2 regions of the Paenibacillus sp. SER-28 genome follow, and region 1 is predicted to be linked to the other one. Evidence: riboswitches for the same ligand, from Rfam matches in the RefSeq annotation. Region 1 holds a riboswitch; the other holds the start of a gene.

Region 1 (4,678 bases):
CCGATCCATAGCCGTCGGTGCGATCAGGATACCGTTCGCCGTATGAAGCGCCACAACGCTACAACCAAAGCGGGTACGGGCATTTAGCTCTGCTAGCGTTTTGCCATTCAGACATGCAGGTACATTGAGTTCCACAATACTGTATTCCTTAGACAACTCCAAATAATCGAGCAAATTAGGCGTGACTAGCTGGTGAGCCACCCGGATACCCATATCCCGTTCTGGATAAATAATCCGGTCCACACCGAGCTTTTCTAACGCACGCCCGTGCAGCACAGATATGGCTTTGGCTACAACTTTTTTCACACCCAGCTCCTTCAGCAAAATGGCGGTGAGGATGCTTACCTGAATGTCATCACCAATAGCAACAATGCCACAATCGAAATTACGGATGCCCAGTGATCGCAACGAGTCTTCATCGGTAGCGTCCGCCACGACAGTATGTGTCAACATCTCACTCATACTGTCCACAACATCCTCATTCCGGTCAATGCCTAGCACTTCGCACCCCATATCCACCAATTGCAAAGCCAGGCTTGAGCCAAACCGCCCCAAGCCAATAACTACAAACTGCTGCGTTTTCATATCTACTCGAAAACTCCCTTATCTGAATCAATTTCATAAATGAGGATTTTGCACAAATCCCATAAGCGACTTCCAATGAAGAAGATATAGAACGAAATGGTTTAGTTCGTCTATATCTTGACTTCGAAGCGACTGGTATCGAATTTTGCAAAATCCTGAAATGATTAAACCAACGAAATGTATATGAAATGATTCATCCTATAATCATTTTGCCTTCCGGATGACGATACAATTCTTTACCCTTTTTCGGCCCCAGTGCATAAGCTAGCGTGAGTGGCCCCAGTCTACCTGCAAACATCGTCAGGGTAATCACCAGCTTGCCTATGACTGTCAAATCAGGTGTAAGCCCCATCGACAGCCCCACCGTACCAAACGCAGACACCGTCTCAAACAAGATCATCAGAAAATGATGATCTTCGGTTGCCGACAAAATCATGGTCACCCCGATCACGAACAGCAACCCCAGCAGTGTGATGGTCAAAGCCTTGTAAATTCGTCCCTGCGCAAGTCGGTACTTGAACAGTACAATATCTTCCCGCCCCCGCAGCATCGAAATCACTGCTCCAATGAGCAGGGCGAATGTTGTGGTCTTAATCCCGCCTCCAGTAGAGCCAGGGGAAGCCCCAATAAACATGAGTATGATGATAAAAAACTGCGTAGCCTGCCGCAAGCCTGCGATGTCCAGCGTATTGGCACCTGCGGTACGGGGAGTAACGGACTGGAATAAAGATCCCAGTAGCTTACCACCCCAATCAAGCGAGCCAAGAGTCTTTGGATTCGTAAACTCAAATACAAAAATCACGAGCGTGCCGACTACAATCATAGCGCCCGTCATGCTGAGTACCACCTTGGTATGCAAGGACAGTCTCTTGCGCTTGCGATATTCTGCCAGGTCTGACATCACTACAAAACCAATGCCGCCAGAAATAATTAGAAACATTGCGGTAAAATTAACAATCGGATCATATACATAACCTGTCAAGCTGCGAAATTCACCGAATAAATCAAAACCAGCATTGTTAAACATGGAGATGGCATGCCAGATTCCAAAATAAATCGCCCTGCCTACGGGCATATCAAAGGACCAGCGAACCGAGAATATCGTAGCGCATACGCCTTCAATAACCAGTGAGTACAGTAATACCTTACGGATTAACCCGACAATTCCCTCTACAGAAGTCTGATTCATCGCTTCCTGCAAAATGAGACGCTCCCGCAAGGAAATCCGACGCTTGAACACCAGCGCGATTAAGGTAGCCATGGTCATAAAGCCCAGGCCGCCGATCTGAATGAGCGCGGCGATAACAACTTGACCAAAGGTTGTAAAAAAGGTCCCTGTATCCTTAACGACAAGCCCTGTAACACAGGTCGCAGAGGCGGCAGTAAACAAAGCGTCTATAAACGCAAGTGACTTTCCTGTTGTATTGGAGATCGGCAGCATTAACAATAAACTACCTATTAGAATGATAATGGCAAAGCCCGCAACGAATATCTGCGGTGGAGAAAGCCGGAGCCAGCTTGCATTGGGATTCATCTATTCATCACTTCTCTCCTAATCCTTAAAACTATAAATCAGTGATTTAATACGGTGTAAGCTCGCTACGCGTTCCATTTGATCTTTCGATCGTCGTTGCCCCTGAATTTTTTGATTTTTCCAAACCTTAGTTAACTGTAATTAGCATTCCCTGAATACAGGAAGAATGCATGTCAAGCACTACTCGGCTCCTGTGCTATTGGCGGGCAGTAGCGAAGGGGGCAGAATTGTTCTGAAGAAGCGAAGCGTTTGCCTTTATCTCCGGATTTTAACCATTAAAGGGGGTATACAATCAAAAAATCCGGGGATAACAGCAATCGGAAGAGCAATCTGCACCCGCAGCGGTCTAACCAATCCAAACACTTTTATACGCACAAAAAAAGACACCGGAAAACCGAGTGCCTGACTTGGTTCCTGCTCATAGCCTACGAGGTTAGCTGACGGATTCGGGCAGCACAGTATGCCCTATTTACACTTCCGATCCAGCAGGATCGGTTGTAAAATTCACCCCAGTAACATGGTTCCCCCGTTTTCCCATAGAAATTCGGCTCAACTGTATATCATTACCTATGTATTTCATAGGCATTGCCTCAAGATTATAATCCTTCTATATCCAGATCACAAAACCGATTTCGCCGAAAAAACGTGAAATTGGCTTTATTTTGCGAATGGGCATCGTTTAATCGCAGCTTATCTAATTTTATTGGAACTTTAAAGTGCTTTCACTCTATTTTCATGAATATCGCTTGTCTGTTGGCGGGAACCTGTGCAGTATGATATCTTTAATGGATGTTCTTATTTACAGATTAAGGAGGAAACTCATGAATCCTATCGGGAAACCGGTCGTGCTCACGGCCAACTTCAAAAAATTAGGCTTGCTGGGCGGGATTGGCCTGATTTGCTTTTTTATCTTTCAATTGCTTATTCCCTCGCTTAGCAATCCGAGTCCAGAATCAGTAATGAACGCAAAGGTCATCAGCAAACAAGAAGCGGTCATACACGCATTGGACTTCGCCCGCTCCGAGCTGGGCTATACTGAATCACAGCCTGAGGAGCCTGTCGTGACCTATCAGGCCGAAACAGATTTGTACGGTTATTTATCTAGAGAAAAACTACTTCAACAGTACGACCGTACATGGAAAAAAAGTTACCCTTACGAAACCTTTCGGGTCGATCTGCCTGAATCCTCAGCGAAGAGTAAACTGCAAATTCATGTGGATTTATCCACTGGCAAGGTCGTTAGCTTTAAACGGATCACCTCCAGCACCAATTACACACAGGCTGATATTTCTACGGATGAACAAGCACGTAACAGGCTTGTACGTGTGGCTGAGGACGGCATGACGCTCGAAGCCAAGGAGCAGGCGGCCGCAGTATGGGTCAAGCGCTTTGGCTTTAAGCCGTCGGATTTGAAGCTTGCGACCACTGAACAAGAAGGCGGATTAAAGTATACCGTAGACGATAAAAAAATCGGCGCCTCGGTACTTACACTGGCTTTTACTTTTGAAGACGGTGATGTTCGCTCCTTCACCCAAAGCTTTTCGGCCCCGTCGTCCTATACCGATTATATCGAAAAGCAAACATTTTGGGCGAATTTGATGACCTATGCGGGTTATGCCCTATTTAGCTTTGTACTGGGTGTACTTGCTATTGTGTATGCGTCACTCACCCGACGACATACTTCATTTGTACGCGGCATTGTTCTATCCGTTGTATACTTTATTGCTAGTATAGCTGGGACCATGAACATGCTGCCTTTATTGCAAGCAGAAGCAGGCGGTAAGGGCATGCTTATATTTCTTATGGTTTTCCAGATTGGTGTTACCTTTTTCATGGCTGTAGCGCTCTACTTCTCCTTGGTCGGCGGTGATGGGCTTATGCGTCAGGTTGGACTGAATGCATGGCCGCGTGCAAAAGAGCCGGGCTACGGGTTGTATGTGCTTCGCAGTATGTATGTTGGCTACTTGTGGGCCTTTATTTTACTCGGGGTACAATCCATCTTATTCTTTATACTGGAGCGCACATTTAATACATTCTCCACCACAGATGCCACACAATCCCCTTACAATATGGCTTATCCATGGCTACTGCCGATTATGGCGTGGATGGCAGGTATTGGAGAAGAGACTGTCTACCGTCTGTTTGGTATTCCGATGGTCAAAAAAATAGTGAAAAACACTTTTGTTGCTTGTCTGATCACCACGCTGATTTGGGCACTGGGGCATACACTTTATCCGATCTATCCGGTGATTTCCAGACCTATTGAGCTGACTTTTCTTGGTTTGCTGTTCAGTTTTGTGTTTCTGCGTTACGGCTTTATTGCCGCCATGTTCAGCCACGTTATTTTTGACAGCATTCTAATGGGACTTAGTGTGATGAGTCTGGGAGACACTGTGAATGTGAGCGCTGGTCTATTCTGGATCTTACTTCCAGCCATCGTGGGTTACATCATTTATTGGTTTAGTCCTAAAAAGCCAAATCGAATTATGTTTGAACCTATAAAAAAAGAGGAGCCGTATTCTACGACTCCTCCTCCCGAAGGGCAGCTATAATCTGACG
Region 2 (4,678 bases), on a different contig from region 1:
ATGATTTGCGGTCGTGGTGGAATGGCAGACACGCTATCTTGAGGGGGTAGTGGGCGTACGCCCGTGGAGGTTCGAGTCCTCTCGACCGCATTATATGCAAGACCTAGTTAAAAAAGCATCCTGACACGGTTTACGTGAAGGGATGCTTTTTTTGTTTTAATAACTGTGATAAAGAAGAATATCAGTTTTGCTGCAAAAGCTTCTCTATATCTCCCGCCAACTTATCTGGAGTGGTTTGCGGTGCATAGCGCTTAAATACGTTACCTTCTCGTGTAATTAAGAATTTAGTAAAATTCCATTTGATCGCTTTGGACCCTAGTACCCCCGGAGCTGTTTGGGTCAGGAAGCGAAATAAGGGGTGCGCTTGATCGCCATTGACATCTGTCTTGGCGAACATCGGAAAGGTAACACCATAATTGATCTGGCAAAACTCGGAAATCTCCTCGCTGGAACCTGGCTCTTGTTTGGCGAATTGGTTGCTGGGAAATCCCAAAATTTCGAGCCCCAGTTCATGGTACTGGTCATATAGCTCTTGTAACGCTTTGTATTGGGGGGTTAACCCGCATTTGCTGGCTGTGTTCACAATAAGCAGAACATTCCCTTTATATGTGGATAACGGAATTGGTTTCCCTTGCAGGGTTTGCGCATCATATTCATAAACGGTCATAGTATCTCTCCTCATTCAATATTCAGCAATTAAATTGTAAGCAATTCAAAGTAAGGTTGCAAGTCTGGAAAAGCTGTATTAAGCCTTTAGCCGCTGTAAATTCGTATTTTGTTCAAAACAGTAAATCGCACTGCAAATGGAGCGAATTAAGGTGTTTCTTCTTATAAAAGCGGGTTCAATCGGTGTTTAGCTGGTACATATAGCGTATTTTCTTCTCGTTTTACAAAAAAAGGTCAAAAAGGCTCTACCCTACGCCAATATTGACATGCTTGTCATTTTCAAAAAGGGATGAAAAACAGAGATTGAAGGAGCTGTGAGTAGCATAGTTGTATTGTAAGCGTTATTATTAATCTTCTATGCTCTAAAGGCCGATTTATAACCCCGCAGTTGAGCTTTACAGTCTTCCATGCGCGGGTGTATGATTCAAGACGTAATTTCAAATTAACTTGAATGAAGCAACAACGAAATGTCTATAGCGCTAAATTTTGCAGTTGCAAAAGCGGGGGAACCAATCGAGACTGTACGGCTTGCCGTGTGTCTCATGGGGGTGAATTTTCCGGTCAAGTGCCAGAAATAGGGCGACTCTCACGTCCGAATCCGACAGCTAACCTCGTAAGCGTACAGGGAGAGGCAACAAACCGCCGTGTGCAGCCATGGTTTATTTTATCATGGATATGTAAGAAGCCGGAGGAAAGCCTTTTTCCTTCGGCTTCTTTTTGTTGTCTTTTTATACCGGGAGAGGAGCTACTGATGGAAGGTCGGTTAATTATTGTCACTGCACCGAATGAAGCGGGCAGAAGTTTTGTGAAATTGCTTATTTTCAAAAAATTGGCGTTTGCAGTTCTGACGAATAGCGCCCAGGAGGAACGACAGCTCAAGAAAATGGGTGTGGAGCACATTGTCCGCATCAATACCATGCAAGCGGGAAAATGGAATTTTCCAAAAAAAGAAATTGGTAGTGTGTATTTGTTCGAGAACAGCTTGAATCTGACTTGCCGTTTCCTGCAAATATGTCGGCCGCTAACATCGGAATCGATCTATGTTATTACGCACGGCTGTAATCCACAAGGAATTTATCGAGGATTGGGAGCGGACCATGTGATCTACACATTGAACGGAGAGGTGGGTTTTCTGCTGAACGGATAAGCACTTATAACATAGTTGTTTTATGATTTTATGATGAAATAGGAATGGCGATCTGAGGACCGATACGGAGGGTATAAACATGATGGATATATACATGCTGCTCGTCATGGCTGTGAGTTATGGAGTGATACTGCTGTTTGTACGCTGGTGTGATGCGCAGACCTCTAAAGGAGGACGAAGAGGATGATCGTTATACTTGGGCTTACGGCTATTGTGTTTATGTATTTAATCTACGCACTCCTGAACCCTGAAAAGTTCTAGTCAGCTATAGGGGATAGAGCGGGCGGGAACAACAGATCATGAATATTAAGCATCATAGGTAGCAGGTTTTCGCAAACGTGTGCACACGTTTGGTGCTCTGGAAGCAGGTCTGTTGTTCCAAACGCAGGAGCATTTTGAAGGAGGAATAAAGGATGGAGCTGCTTCAAATTGGAATTGTGATCGTTATATTGCTGCTCTTGGTAAAGCCAATGGGTACATATATGTATCATGTATTCTCGAATGAACCCAATCGGACGGATCGGATTTTTGGCAGAACAGAAAAGCTGATTTATAAGGTAGTAGGCTTGAAGAAAGTGGAGAGCATGCGTTGGACTACGTATGTTATGAGTTTCATTGCTACGAACGCCGTGCTTGTGGCAATCAGCTACTTGCTGTTGCGTTTACAGGGAATGCTTCCCGGTAATCCGGCTGGAAACAGTAATATGGAAGCATCACTAGCTTTTAATACGGTAATCAGCTTTATGACGAATACGAATCTCCAACATTATAGCGGAGAAAGCGGGCTTACGTATCTGACACAGATGGCGTTCGTCACGATGATGATGTTCACTTCGGCTGCTTCCGGTTTTGCGGTTGCTGCGGCTTTTATGAGAGGATTGACGCGGCGCGGTGAAGGAATGGGCAATTTCTTTCAAGATTTTATTAAAGCCATTATAAGAATTTTCCTGCCGCTGGCCTTTGTGCTTACGCTGGTGCTGGTTGGATTGAAGGTACCCCAGACGCTACAGCCTACGGCGGATATTACGACGCTGAGCGGAACACAGCAGCAGATTTCTATGGGACCCATTGCTTCTCTGGAGTCCATCAAGCATTTGGGGACAAACGGGGGTGGTTATGCGGGAGCTAACTCTGCGCACCCTTTTGAAAATCCAAGTCCTTGGACGAACGTGCTGGAAATTTTGGCAATGTGGGTAATGCCGGCTTCGTTGCCGTATACCTTTGGATTGTTTGCCCGTAATCGTAAGCAGGGCTGGATTATTTTTAGCTCCATGATGGTATTGTTTCTTATTTTTCTATCCATTACGTATGTGTCTGAGAAGACAGGTAATCCGTTAATCCAGACACTGGGTGTGGATGCTTCTCAGGGAAGCATGGAAGGGAAAGAGGTTCGTTTCGGCATTGGACAATCGGCTTTATTCACTGCGGTCACAACAGCGGCAACAACAGGTTCGGTCAATAATATGCATGATACACTAACCCCACTGGGTGGTATGGCTGCTTTGGGAGAAATGATGCTAAACGTCATTTTTGGCGGCAAGGGTGTCGGGCTGATGAATATGCTGATGTATGCGATTCTGGGTGTGTTTATATGCGGACTGATGGTCGGGAGAACTCCGGAATTTATGGGAAGGAAAATTGAAGGTAAGGAAATGAAGCTGATCGCGATTGCCATTTTGGTACATCCGTTTCTCATTCTCGCCCCAACTGCACTTGCATTTATGAGTCATTGGGGATACGATGCGGTCACTAACCCTGGGTATCACGGGTTGACTCAGGTGCTCTATGAATATGCGTCATCTGCCGCAAATAACGGTTCGGGATTTGAAGGTCTTTCGGATAACAACGTATTTTGGAACATGACAACGGGGATGGTTATGTTCTTCGGACGATATGTATCTATGATTGCATTGTTGGCTGTGGCGGCTTCGCTGAATGCCAAAGCACCGACTCCGGTGACGACGGGGACACTGCGCACGGACAACAAGTTATTTGGAGCCATTCTGATCGGGGTCGTGCTGCTGATTGGTGCGTTAACCTTTTTACCCGTCATCGTATTGGGACCTGTTGCTGAATTTTTGACCATGTGAAGAAGAAAATGAGAATGGATGAACGGGGTGTTTGGATCATGAAGGAACAACGCAAACACATGCTGGACAGAAGCATCTTGAAGCATGCGATCAAGGATAGCTTTATAAAATTAAATCCGATGATTATGATGAAAAATCCTGTCATGTTCGTCGTGGAGATCGGTACATTGGTCGTGCTGCTCATGTTACTGCTTCCCGGTTATTTTGGAACTGGCAAGGAAATGGGCTTTAACCTGGCCGTGTTTGTTATTCTGTTGTTTACGTTGCTTTTTGCTAATTTTGCCGAAGCGCTCGCGGAGGGGCGGGGTAAGGCACAAGCTGCCTCTTTAAAAAAATCCAAGCAGGATACACAAGCTAACAAGCTCATCGGAAATGACATTCAGGTGGTTAGCTCAACCGAATTGCGTAAGGGGGACGTGGTTATTGTCTCCCAGGGCGAAATGATTCCAAGCGATGGTGAGGTCATTGAAGGTCTGGCTTCGGTGGATGAATCTGCAATTACGGGAGAATCGGCTCCGGTCATCAAGGAATCGGGTGGTGATTTTTGCTCGGTAACCGGCGGGACGCGGGTAGTCAGTGACCGGATTAAGGTGCGAATTACGACAGAGCCGGGCGAGACATTTATTGATAAAATGATTTCGCTCGTGGAAGGCGCACAGCGGCAAAAGACGCCGAATGAGATTGCACTGAACACTTTGCTGATTAGCTTGACGATTATTTTTCTAATTGTGGTGGTTACGCTAGCGCCGATTGCCCGTCATTTTAACATTGATTT

What was found. A riboswitch is a leader RNA that binds a small molecule or an ion and turns the genes downstream of it on or off. The one in region 1 is predicted to bind cyclic di-AMP.
Region 2: it holds a riboswitch for cyclic di-AMP, as region 1 does, so the genes downstream of both, ACUYLD_RS01560 (hypothetical protein) here and ACUYLD_RS21825 (TrkH family potassium uptake protein) in region 1, are expected to answer to the same signal.

Annotation. Positions count from the first base shown of each region.
Region 1 is NZ_JBRECM010000012.1:54,382-59,059, forward strand. Features, by position in the region: gene ACUYLD_RS21820 (potassium channel family protein) at 1-585, opposite strand, end outside; gene ACUYLD_RS21825 (TrkH family potassium uptake protein) at 779-2,119, opposite strand; cyclic di-AMP (ydaO/yuaA leader) riboswitch at 2,527-2,679, opposite strand; gene ACUYLD_RS21830 (CPBP family intramembrane glutamic endopeptidase) at 2,941-4,671, shown strand; gene uvrC (excinuclease ABC subunit UvrC) at 4,640-4,678, opposite strand, start outside.
Region 2 is NZ_JBRECM010000001.1:330,986-335,663, forward strand. Features, by position in the region: tRNA gene ACUYLD_RS01550 (tRNA-Leu) at 8-90, shown strand; gene ACUYLD_RS01555 (glutathione peroxidase) at 182-667, opposite strand; cyclic di-AMP (ydaO/yuaA leader) riboswitch at 1,134-1,302, shown strand; gene ACUYLD_RS01560 (hypothetical protein) at 1,418-1,813, shown strand; gene ACUYLD_RS01565 (potassium-transporting ATPase subunit F) at 1,997-2,074, shown strand; gene kdpA (potassium-transporting ATPase subunit KdpA) at 2,227-3,903, shown strand; gene kdpB (potassium-transporting ATPase subunit KdpB) at 3,942-4,678, shown strand, end outside.